3 regions of the Streptomyces sp. NPDC016309 genome follow, and region 3 is predicted to be linked to each of the others. Evidence: predicted binding sites of a transcription regulator. Region 3 holds the regulator's gene; each other region holds the start of a gene.
What was found. The regulator HrcA, encoded in region 3, represses chaperone genes, less so after heat shock. The targets are predictions, from matches to a motif close to TTNGCACTCNGNNNNNCNGAGTGCNAA.

Region 1 (3,272 bases), on a different contig from region 3:
CGAGGCCCGCGTTCTCGGCGATCCAGCGCAGCGGCTCGACGGCGGCGCGGCGGACGACCGCCACACCGGTGGCCTCGTCGCCCTCCTTGCCGAGGTTGCCGTCCAGCACCTTGACGGCGTGGACCAGCGCGGAGCCACCACCGGAGACGATGCCCTCCTCGACCGCGGCGCGGGTCGCGGAGATGGCGTCCTCCAGACGGTGCTTCTTCTCCTTCAGCTCCACCTCGGTGGCGGCGCCGACCTTGATGACGCACACGCCGCCGGCCAGCTTCGCGAGGCGCTCCTGGAGCTTCTCGCGGTCCCAGTCGGAGTCCGTGGTCTCGATCTCGGCCTTGATCTGGTTGACCCGGCCGAGCACGTCGTCGCTGTTGCCGCCGCCGTCGACGATCGTGGTGTCGTCCTTGGTGACGGTGACGCGGCGGGCGGTGCCGAGCACCTCCAGACCGGCCTGGTCGAGCTTGAGGCCGACCTCCTCGGCGATGACGGTGGCGCCGGTGAGGGCGGCCATGTCGCCGAGCATCGCCTTGCGGCGGTCGCCGAAGCCGGGGGCCTTGACCGCGACGGCGTTGAACGTGCCGCGGATCTTGTTGACGACCAGGGTCGACAGGGCCTCGCCCTCGACGTCCTCGGCGATGATCAGGAGCGGCTTGGAGGAGCCGGCCTGGATGACCTTCTCCAGCAGCGGGAGCAGGTCCGTGATCGCGGAGATCTTGCCCTGGTGGATCAGGATGTACGGGTCGTCGAGGACGGCCTCCATACGCTCCTGGTCGCTGACCATGTACGGGGACAGGTAGCCCTTGTCGAAGGCCATGCCCTCGGTGAAGTCGAGCTCCAGGCCGAAGGTGTTGGACTCCTCGACGGTGATGACACCGTCCTTGCCGACCTTGTCCATGGCCTCGGCGATGAGCTCGCCGACCTGCTGGTCCTGCGCGGAGAGCGCGGCCACCGCGGCGATGTCGGCCTTGTCGTCGATCGGACGGGCCGAAGCGAGCAGCTCGTCGGAGACGGCCTTGACCGCGGCGTCGATGCCCTTCTTCAGGGCGGCCGGGGAGGCACCCGCGGCCACGTTGCGCAGACCCTCGCGGACCAGCGCCTGGGCCAGGACGGTGGCGGTGGTGGTGCCGTCACCCGCGATGTCGTTGGTCTTGGTCGCCACCTCCTTCACCAGCTGGGCGCCGAGGTTCTCGTACGGGTCCTCGACCTCGACCTCGCGGGCGATCGTCACACCGTCGTTGGTGATGGTCGGCGCGCCGAACTTCTTGTCGATGACGACGTTGCGGCCCTTGGGACCGATCGTCACCTTGACCGTGTCGGCAAGCTTGTTGACGCCGCGCTCAAGGGCGCGACGGGCGTCCTCGTCGAACTTCAGGATCTTCGCCATGGGAGCGATTCAGCCCTCTCGGAAACTCTGGTTGACGAACCGCGCCCCTCGCCGCCCGGCAATGTGTCATCAGCGGGGGCCAGGGGCGCGGTTCACAAAAGCATTTCTGCTCGGATGAATTACTTCTCGACGATCGCGAGCACGTCGCGAGCCGAGAGGACGAGGTACTCCTCGCCGCTGTACTTCACCTCGGTGCCGCCGTACTTGCTGTACAGCACGATGTCGCCGGTCTTGACGTCGAGCGGCAGGCGCTCGCCGTTCTCGAAGCGGCCCGGGCCCACGGCCAGGACGACGCCCTCCTGGGGCTTCTCCTTGGCGGTGTCCGGGATGACCAGGCCAGAGGCGGTGGTCTGCTCGGCGTCGAGCGGCTGGACCACGATGCGGTCCTCGAGCGGCTTGATGGCAACCTTGGAGCTGGTGGTCGTCACGATCCGACCTCCCCCTTCGGAGATCTCACGGGGTTAACTGTCTGAGGTGGCGACCAGGTGGATCCGTCGTCGCGGGTGCCGGACCTGCCCGTCGCTGTGTTGGCACTCTCCGGTGGGGAGTGCCAGAGCCGAGACTATGACCGCGATTAGCACTCGGTCAAGCGGAGTGCCAATTCACCGCCCGGTCGTGGCGCCGGACGGCCCTATGGCGGCCGTCCACCGACCCGTCGCCGGCGGTGGGGCCCCGGCCGGGAGCGCCGGGCGACGGGGCCGCCACCTGCCGGGCCGCCTTGCGCCCCAGCCGCTCGATCGGGTCGACGGCCGGCGCCACGGACGGGGGCGCGCAGCCGGCCGCGGCGGCGAGGACGAGTCCCACCAGGACCGGTCGCACCAGCGGCGCCCGCCGGACCGCCGGCACCGGCCGGACGGGCGGCGACGGGAGCCCCCGCACCGGCCGGGGCGGGCGGCTCATACGTAGTCCTCCAGCCGGGCCACCGCGTACCCCTTGGCCGTGACGACGTTCATCACCTGCCGGATCATGTCCGCCATGGTGCCGTTCCAATCCCCCCTCCCCCGGAAGTGGGTGAGGATGATGTCGCCGGGGTGCAGGTCCCGGTCCCACTCGCGCCACTCCATGTGGTCGGGGAAGGCCTCGGCCGCCCACAGCGGTACGGCCCGGATGCCGCAGGACCGGGCGGCGCGCAGGGTGTCGGCGTCGTAGTTGCCGTAGGGCGGCCGGAAGAGCGGGGGCCGCTTGCCGTACCGCTTCTCGATGGTGTCCTGCTGCCCGCAGATCTCGCGCTTCTGCTCCGCGTACGACAGGGCCGGCATGTAGCGGTGGTTCAGGGTGTGGTTGTGCAGGGCCACGCCCCGCTCCTGCATCCGCTTGAAGTAGCCGTAGTCCTCCTTGACCAGGTAGTCGCTGAGGAAGGCGCTGTAGGGGATGTCGAGTTCGTCCATCATCCGCAGCAGCTCGGGGTCCTTCTCCGCGCCGTCGTCGATCGTGAGGAACACGATCCGCTCCGTGGTGGGGACGGTGGTGAAGACGGGCGGCAGGGCCGGGTCGCCGACGCCGAAGCCCTTGCGGAAGGTGATGTGCGGCTTGTCGCCGGCCGCCGGGGGCGGGGGCGCGACCAGGGGGGCCGCCCTGAGGCCCCATTTCCTGGCGGCGAGGGTACGGGCCGCCTGGGCGCGCCGGACCCGCTCGACGTAGGCGGTGAGGGCGGAGGAGGCGTCGGGGGGCCGCTGCCCGGCGGCGGGGCCCGCCCGGCCGCCCCCGGCCACGTCCGGGCCCGTCCCGGGCACCATCCCCGGCCCCCCTCCGAAGCCGGTGCCCCCGGGCCCGGTCTCCGCCGTGCAGGCCGAGCCGAGCGCCGCGATCAGCAGCGCGGCGAGCAGCACACGTGCCCGCACACTTACCCTTTGACCTTTTTGTCGTACTAGCTGCATGGCGCCGCATCCTG
Region 2 (3,272 bases), on a different contig from region 3:
GACCTGGAGCAGGGCAAGGTCGTCATGGCCGCCGTGTACGGCGGTGAGCTGGTCGGCATCGAGGGCAATTACGACGACGTCAACCGCTTCTGCTCCGAGCTCATCGGCGACCCGCTGGGCGAGGGCTGGGGCTTCGTGAACGTGAACCTGCGGCCGTACTACGCGGAGGGTTCCAAGACCCTGGCGTACGAGATCTGCGAGCAGCTCGGGTGGGAGCTGCCGGACCAGCTCGTCATCCCGATCGCGTCCGGCTCCCAGCTCACGAAGATCGACAAGGGGCTCCGGGAGCTCGTCGAGCTCGGTCTGGTCGCGGACAAGCCGTACAGGATCTTCGGTGCGCAGGCGGAGGGCTGCTCCCCGGTGTCGGCGGCCTTCAAGGCCGGTCATGACGTCGTGCGGCCCCAGAAGCCGAACACGATCGCGAAGTCGCTGGCCATCGGCAACCCGGCGGACGGCCCGTACGTGCTGGACATCGCCCGCCGCACGGGTGGCGCGGTGGAGGACGTGAACGACGAGCAGGTCGTCGACGCGATCAAGCTGCTGGCGCGCACGGAGGGCATCTTCGCCGAGACGGCGGGCGGGGTGACCGTGGGCGTGACGAGGAAGCTGATCGAGGCGGGCGTGCTGGACCCGTCGCTCACCACGGTCGTGCTCAACACGGGCGACGGCCTGAAGACCCTCGACGCGGTGGCGCCGACCACCGGCCCGACCGCCACCATCCGCCCGAGCCTGGACGCCTTCCGCGCCGCCGGCCTGGCCTGACCGACTGAGAGGCAGCACCACGACATGAGCGTCAACGTCCGCATCCCCACCATCCTCCGTACGTACACGGGCGGCCAGGCCGAGGTCCCGGCGGAGGGCGCGACCCTCTCCGAGGTCATCGAGTCGCTGGAGAAGAACCACCCGGGCATCGCCGCGCGTGTCCTGGACGACCAGGGCAAGCTCCGCCGCTTCGTGAACGTGTACGTCAACGACGACGACGTGCGCTTCGAGGACGGTCTGGCCACCGCCACGCCCGACGGTGCCGGCGTGTCGATCATCCCGGCCGTCGCGGGCGGCTGCTGACGTACGCAGCGTGACGGACATTGCCCCCTCCGCGAGAGAAAGCGGAGGGGGCAATTCTGCATGGTTGAGCGCGGTAGAGTTGGGGAAGTCCCCGCCACCGCCTGTGCCGCACGCATATGAGAAGGTGCGCGGTCGCGACAAGATGCAGTCAATGTGAGCCCGAGAGTTGCGCCATTTGCGCGCTTTGCCCGGCCCGACTTGCCCGGGATTTTGGCTACTTCAGCCCCCTTTTCCGTTCACGCATGCTCGGATTTCTCGTCCGATTGACCTGTTGCAGACGGCAGTTGGGCAGATACATTCAGCGGCGGTCGACGCGTTCCGGCGCACGCCTCCACCTGTCAGGGGGGCGAGGTCTGACCCGGGTCCGCGAAGTGCGGTCCTGTGCAAGGGCCAGTAATAGGGGAGTTAGGCATGGCTCAGGGCACCGTCAAGTGGTTCAACGCGGAGAAGGGGTACGGCTTCATCGCGGTCGACGGTGGTGCGGATGTTTTCGTCCACTACAGCGCGATCCAGATGGACGGCTACCGCACCCTTGAAGAAGGTCAGCGGGTCGAGTTCGAGATCTCGCAGGGCCAGAAGGGTCCGCAGGCGGACATGGTCAAGCTCGCCGCCGGCTGAGAGCCGCGTCGCGATCGACCGACCATCGACTGTCGACATCGCAAGTCTCGTCAGTACCGCACGTCAAGAGCCGAGGGGCTCGCGTTCCAGGGGACGCGAGCCCCTCGGCGTTCGTCCGGGCCCGTGGCATTCGCCCGGGCCCCTCGGTGTTTCTCCGGGCCGGCCGGGACGCGCCGCGCCCCCGGGCGGAGGCCCCCGAGGGGGTTCTCTCCGCGAGAGGCGCTTGCACTCGCAGGGGTCGAGTGCTAATCATTGGCGTTAGCACTCTGAAGGTGAGAGTGACAACGAAGGACCGGGTCGGTGAGGTCCGCAGGCCGGTGGGGCAAGGAACCACCTCAGGCAGGCAGACCGTCCGTCGCGGGCGCCAGCGCGGTCCGGAGCATCCACCCCAGTCCGGGAGGACCACTTCACATGGCCAAGATCATCGCGTTCGACGAGGAGGCACGGCGCGGCCTCGAGCGCGGCATGAACCAGCTCGCCGACGCCGTCAAGGTGACCCTGGGCCCCAAGGGTCGCAACGTCGTCCTCGAGAAGAAGTGGGGCGCCCCCACGATCACCAACGATGGTGTCTCCATCGCCAAGGAGATCGAGCTCGAGGACCCGTACGAGAAGATCGGCGCCGAGCTGGTCAAGGAAGTCGCCAAGAAGACGGACGACGTCGCCGGTGACGGTACGACCACCGCGACCGTCCTCGCCCAGGCGCTCGTCCGCGAGGGTCTGCGCAACGTCGCCGCCGGCGCCAACCCGATGGCCCTGAAGCGCGGCATCGAGACCGCCGTCGAGGCCGTCTCCGGCGCGCTGCTCGAGCAGGCGAAGGATGTCGAGACCAAGGAGCAGATCGCTTCCACGGCCTCCATCTCCGCCGCCGACACCCAGATCGGCGAGCTCATCGCCGAGGCCATGGACAAGGTCGGCAAGGAAGGCGTCATCACCGTCGAGGAGTCCCAGACCTTCGGTCTGGAGCTGGAGCTCACCGAGGGTATGCGCTTCGACAAGGGCTACATCTCGGCGTACTTCGCCACCGACATGGAGCGTATGGAGGCGTCGCTCGACGACCCGTACATCCTGATCGTCAACTCGAAGATCTCCTCGGTGAAGGACCTGCTCCCGCTGCTGGAGAAGGTCATGCAGTCCGGCAAGCCGCTGCTGATCATCGCCGAGGACGTCGAGGGCGAGGCCCTGTCGACCCTGGTCGTCAACAAGATCCGCGGCACCTTCAAGTCCGTCGCCGTCAAGGCCCCGGGCTTCGGCGACCGCCGCAAGGCCATGCTGAACGACATCGCCATCCTCACCGGTGGCCAGGTCATCTCCGAGGAGGTCGGCCTCAAGCTCGAGAACGCCGGCCTGGACCTGCTGGGCCGCGCCCGCAAGGTCGTCATCACCAAGGACGAGACCACCATCGTCGACGGTGCCGGTGACAGCGACCAGGTCGCGGGCCGCGTCAACCAGATCCGTGCCGAGATCGAGAACTCGGACTCGGACTACGACCGCGAGAAGCTCCAGGAGCGTCTGGCGAAGCTGGCCGGCGGCGTGGCCGTCATCAAGGCCGGTGCCGCCACCGAGGTCGAGCTCAAGGAGCGCAAGCACCG
Region 3 (3,272 bases):
CCGCCCCGGACACGGCCGCGGCGAGCTCCGGACCGGAGGCGCCGCCCGCCATGGGGGCCTGCACGATCGGGTACCGGCAGAGACCGGTCAGTGCGGAGGACATGCACGCATGGTGTCACGCCCCCGCACCCGTACCGAACCCACCGGGCTCACCGCCCGTTGAACGCGTCCTTGAGCCGGGAGAACAGGCCCTGCTGGCCCGGCTGGAACTGCCCCGTCGGCCGCTCCTCGCCCCGCAGCTTCGCCAGCTCGCGCAGCAGCCGTTCCTGCTCCGGGTCGAGCTTCGACGGCGTCTGGACCTCGACGTGCACGATGAGGTCACCGCGTCCGCCGCCGCGCAGATGGGTCACTCCGCGCCCGTGCAGCGGGATGGACTGGCCCGACTGCGTCCCGGGGCGGACGTCGACCTCCTCCAGCCCGTCCAGCGTCTCCAGCGGGCACTTCGTGCCCAGCGCGGCCGCCGTCATCGGAATGGTCACCGTGCAGTGCAGGTCGTCGCCCCGCCGCTGGAAGACCGCGTGCGGCAGCTCGTGGATCTCGACGTACAGGTCACCGGCCGGACCACCGCCCGGGCCGACCTCGCCCTCGCCGGCGAGCTGGATACGGGTGCCGTTGTCCACACCGGCCGGGATCTTGACCGTGAGCGTACGGCGGGACCGGACCCGGCCGTCGCCCGCGCACTCGGGGCACGGGGTGGGGACCACCGTGCCGAAGCCCTGGCACTGGGGGCAGGGGCGGGAGGTCATGACCTGGCCCAGGAAGGACCGGGTGACCTGCGAGACCTCGCCACGGCCGCGGCACATGTCGCACGTCTGCGCCGAGGTGCCGGGCGCGGCGCCCTCACCGGAGCAGGTGGTGCAGACGACGGCCGTGTCGACCTGGATGTCCTTGGTCGTGCCGAAGGCCGCCTCGTTGAGGTCGATCTCCAGGCGGATCATCGCGTCCTGGCCGCGCCGGGTGCGCGACCGGGGGCCGCGCTGGGACGCCGTACCGAAGAAGGCGTCCATGATGTCGGAGAAGTTTCCGAAGCCGCCCGCGCCGAAGCCGCCCGCGCCCGCGCCGCCCGAGGAGGACAGCGGGTCGCCGCCGAGGTCGTAGACCTGCTTCTTCTGCGGGTCCGACAGCACCTCGTAGGCGGCGTTGATCTCCTTGAAGCGCTCCTGCGTCTTCGGATCGGGATTGACGTCCGGGTGCAGCTCGCGGGCGAGCCTGCGGAACGCCTTCTTGATCTCGTCCTGGGACGCGTCGCGGCGTACGCCGAGTACGGCGTAGTAGTCCGTGGCCACTTACGACTCCGCCAGGATCTGTCCGACGTAACGTGCCACTGCGCGTACCGCTCCCATCGTTCCGGGGTAGTCCATGCGGGTCGGTCCGACCACGCCGAGTTTGGCGACTGCCTCGTCGCCCGAACCGTAGCCGACCGCGACGACGGACGTGGAGTTGAGGCCCTCGTGGGCGTTCTCGTGCCCGATACGTACGGTCATGGCCGAGTCCTTGGCCTCGCCGAGCAGCTTGAGGAGCACCACCTGCTCCTCCAGCGCCTCCAGCACCGGCCGGATGGTCAGGGGGAAGTCGTGCCCGAAGCGGGTGAGATTGGCGGTGCCGCCGATCATCAGCCGTTCCTCGGTCTCCTCCACCAGGGTCTCCAGCAGGGTGGCCAGCACCGTGGAGACGGTCCCCCGGTCCTCCGCCTCGAAGGACTCGGGGAGGTCCTGCACCAACTGCGGCACGTCCGTGAAGCGCCGCCCGACGACGCGGCTGTTGAGCCGCGCCCGCAGGTCCGCCACGGACGTCTCGCCGAACGGCGCGGGGCAGTCGATCATGCGCTGCTCGACCCGCCCCGTGTCGGTGATCAGGACCAGCATCAGCCGGGCCGGTGCCAGCGACAGCAGCTCCACGTGACGCACGGTGGAGCGCGTCAGCGACGGGTACTGGACCACGGCGACCTGCCGGGTGAGCTGCGCGAGCAGCCGCACCGTACGGCCGACGACGTCGTCGAGGTCCACGGCGCCGTCCAGGAAGTTCTGGATGGCGCGCCGCTCCGGCGACGACAGCGGCTTGACGCCGGCGAGCCTGTCGACGAAGAGGCGGTACCCCTTGTCGGTGGGGATGCGGCCCGCGCTGGTGTGGGGCTGGGCGATGAAGCCCTCCTCCTCCAGCACCGCCATGTCGTTGCGCACGGTGGCGGGCGAGACGCCGAGGTTGTGGCGCTCCGTGAGCGCCTTGGAGCCGACGGGCTCCTCGGTGCCGACGTAGTCCTGGACGATGGCGCGCAGTACCTCGAGTCTGCGTTCGCTGAGCATCGCGCGCACCTCCAGCTGGCCGTTGTTCCGTCTGCTGCGCTGGCACTCGCCCTGCCCGAGTGCCAACCATCCCCCGGCAAGTGTACGGCGCCGGGGTACGCCCCTAGCAAGGGCGGCCGACCACGCTACCGCGCGACGGCGCTGGTGGATGCCGATAGCGTCGCGGTATGGACGTCAGTTGGGAAGACTTCGGGTGGGAGCGTCTCGCCGACGGCGTGGGCCGCAAGAGGCTGCCCGTGTGGGACGCCACCACGGCGTTGGTGGTCGGCGAGGAGGGCGCCCTGCTCTTCGACACGGGCGCGACGCTCCGTGAGGGCGCCGCGATCCGTGCCCAGGCGCAGGCGCTGATGGGCGGCCGGAGAGTGACGCACATCGCACTGAGCCATCCGCATTTCGATCATGTGCTCGGCACGGCGGCGTTCTCGGGGGCGGAGGTGTACGGCGCGGTCGGCGTCGACACCGTGCTGATCCGGGACCGGGACGGGCTGCGCTCCGACGCCGTGCGGCACGGGGTCGGCGCCACGGACGCCCTGGAGGCGGCGGACGTCCTGGTGGCCCCGCACCACCTGGTGTCCGGCGAGTGGACCCTGGAGCTGGGCGGGCGCCAGGTGCTGCTGGCCAACGTGGGCCCCGGGCACAGCGGCCACGACCTGGCGGTGCTCGTGCCCGGCTCCAGGGACGTCGTCCTGTGCGGGGACCTGGTGGAGGAGTCCGGCGACCCGCAGGCGGGCCCGGACGCCATCCCGTCGCGCTGGCCGGCCGCCCTGGACCGGCTGCTGGAGCTGGGCGGCGGGGACGCGCTGTACGTGCCGGGGCACGGGGCGGTCGTCGACGCCGCGTTCGTACGCGCCCAACGCGATGAGCTGGCCCGCCGGTTCGGGGTGTCGTAGCGTCTGGCGAATGCGCGCTTACGACCCTGACCTGACGCCCTCCTGGAAGCGTCCGGCCCCGGTGCCGGAGGTACCCGCC

Region 1: groES (co-chaperone GroES) is a predicted target of HrcA. The motif match lies at 1,909-1,935, and genes of this name have one in related genera.
Region 2: groL (chaperonin GroEL) is a predicted target of HrcA. The motif match lies at 1,942-1,968, and genes of this name have one in related genera.

Annotation. Positions count from the first base shown of each region.
Region 1 covers NZ_JBIBSG010000001.1:800,857-804,128, forward strand. Annotated here, with positions in the region: gene groL (chaperonin GroEL) at 1-1,381, opposite strand, end outside; gene groES (co-chaperone GroES) at 1,501-1,809, opposite strand; gene ACF068_RS03620 (hypothetical protein) at 1,967-2,281, opposite strand; gene ACF068_RS03625 (polysaccharide deacetylase family protein) at 2,278-3,258, opposite strand.
Region 2 covers NZ_JBIBSG010000006.1:110,958-114,229, forward strand. Annotated here, with positions in the region: gene thrC (threonine synthase) at 1-762, shown strand, start outside; gene ACF068_RS16800 (ubiquitin-like small modifier protein 1) at 787-1,065, shown strand; gene ACF068_RS16805 (cold-shock protein) at 1,477-1,683, shown strand; gene groL (chaperonin GroEL) at 2,095-3,272, shown strand, end outside.
Region 3 covers NZ_JBIBSG010000005.1:555,105-558,376, reverse strand. Annotated here, with positions in the region: gene ACF068_RS16100 (nitronate monooxygenase) at 1-103, opposite strand, end outside; gene dnaJ (molecular chaperone DnaJ) at 150-1,286, opposite strand; gene hrcA (heat-inducible transcriptional repressor HrcA) at 1,287-2,303, opposite strand; gene ACF068_RS16085 (MBL fold metallo-hydrolase) at 2,471-3,193, shown strand; gene ACF068_RS16080 (DUF3097 domain-containing protein) at 3,204-3,272, shown strand, end outside.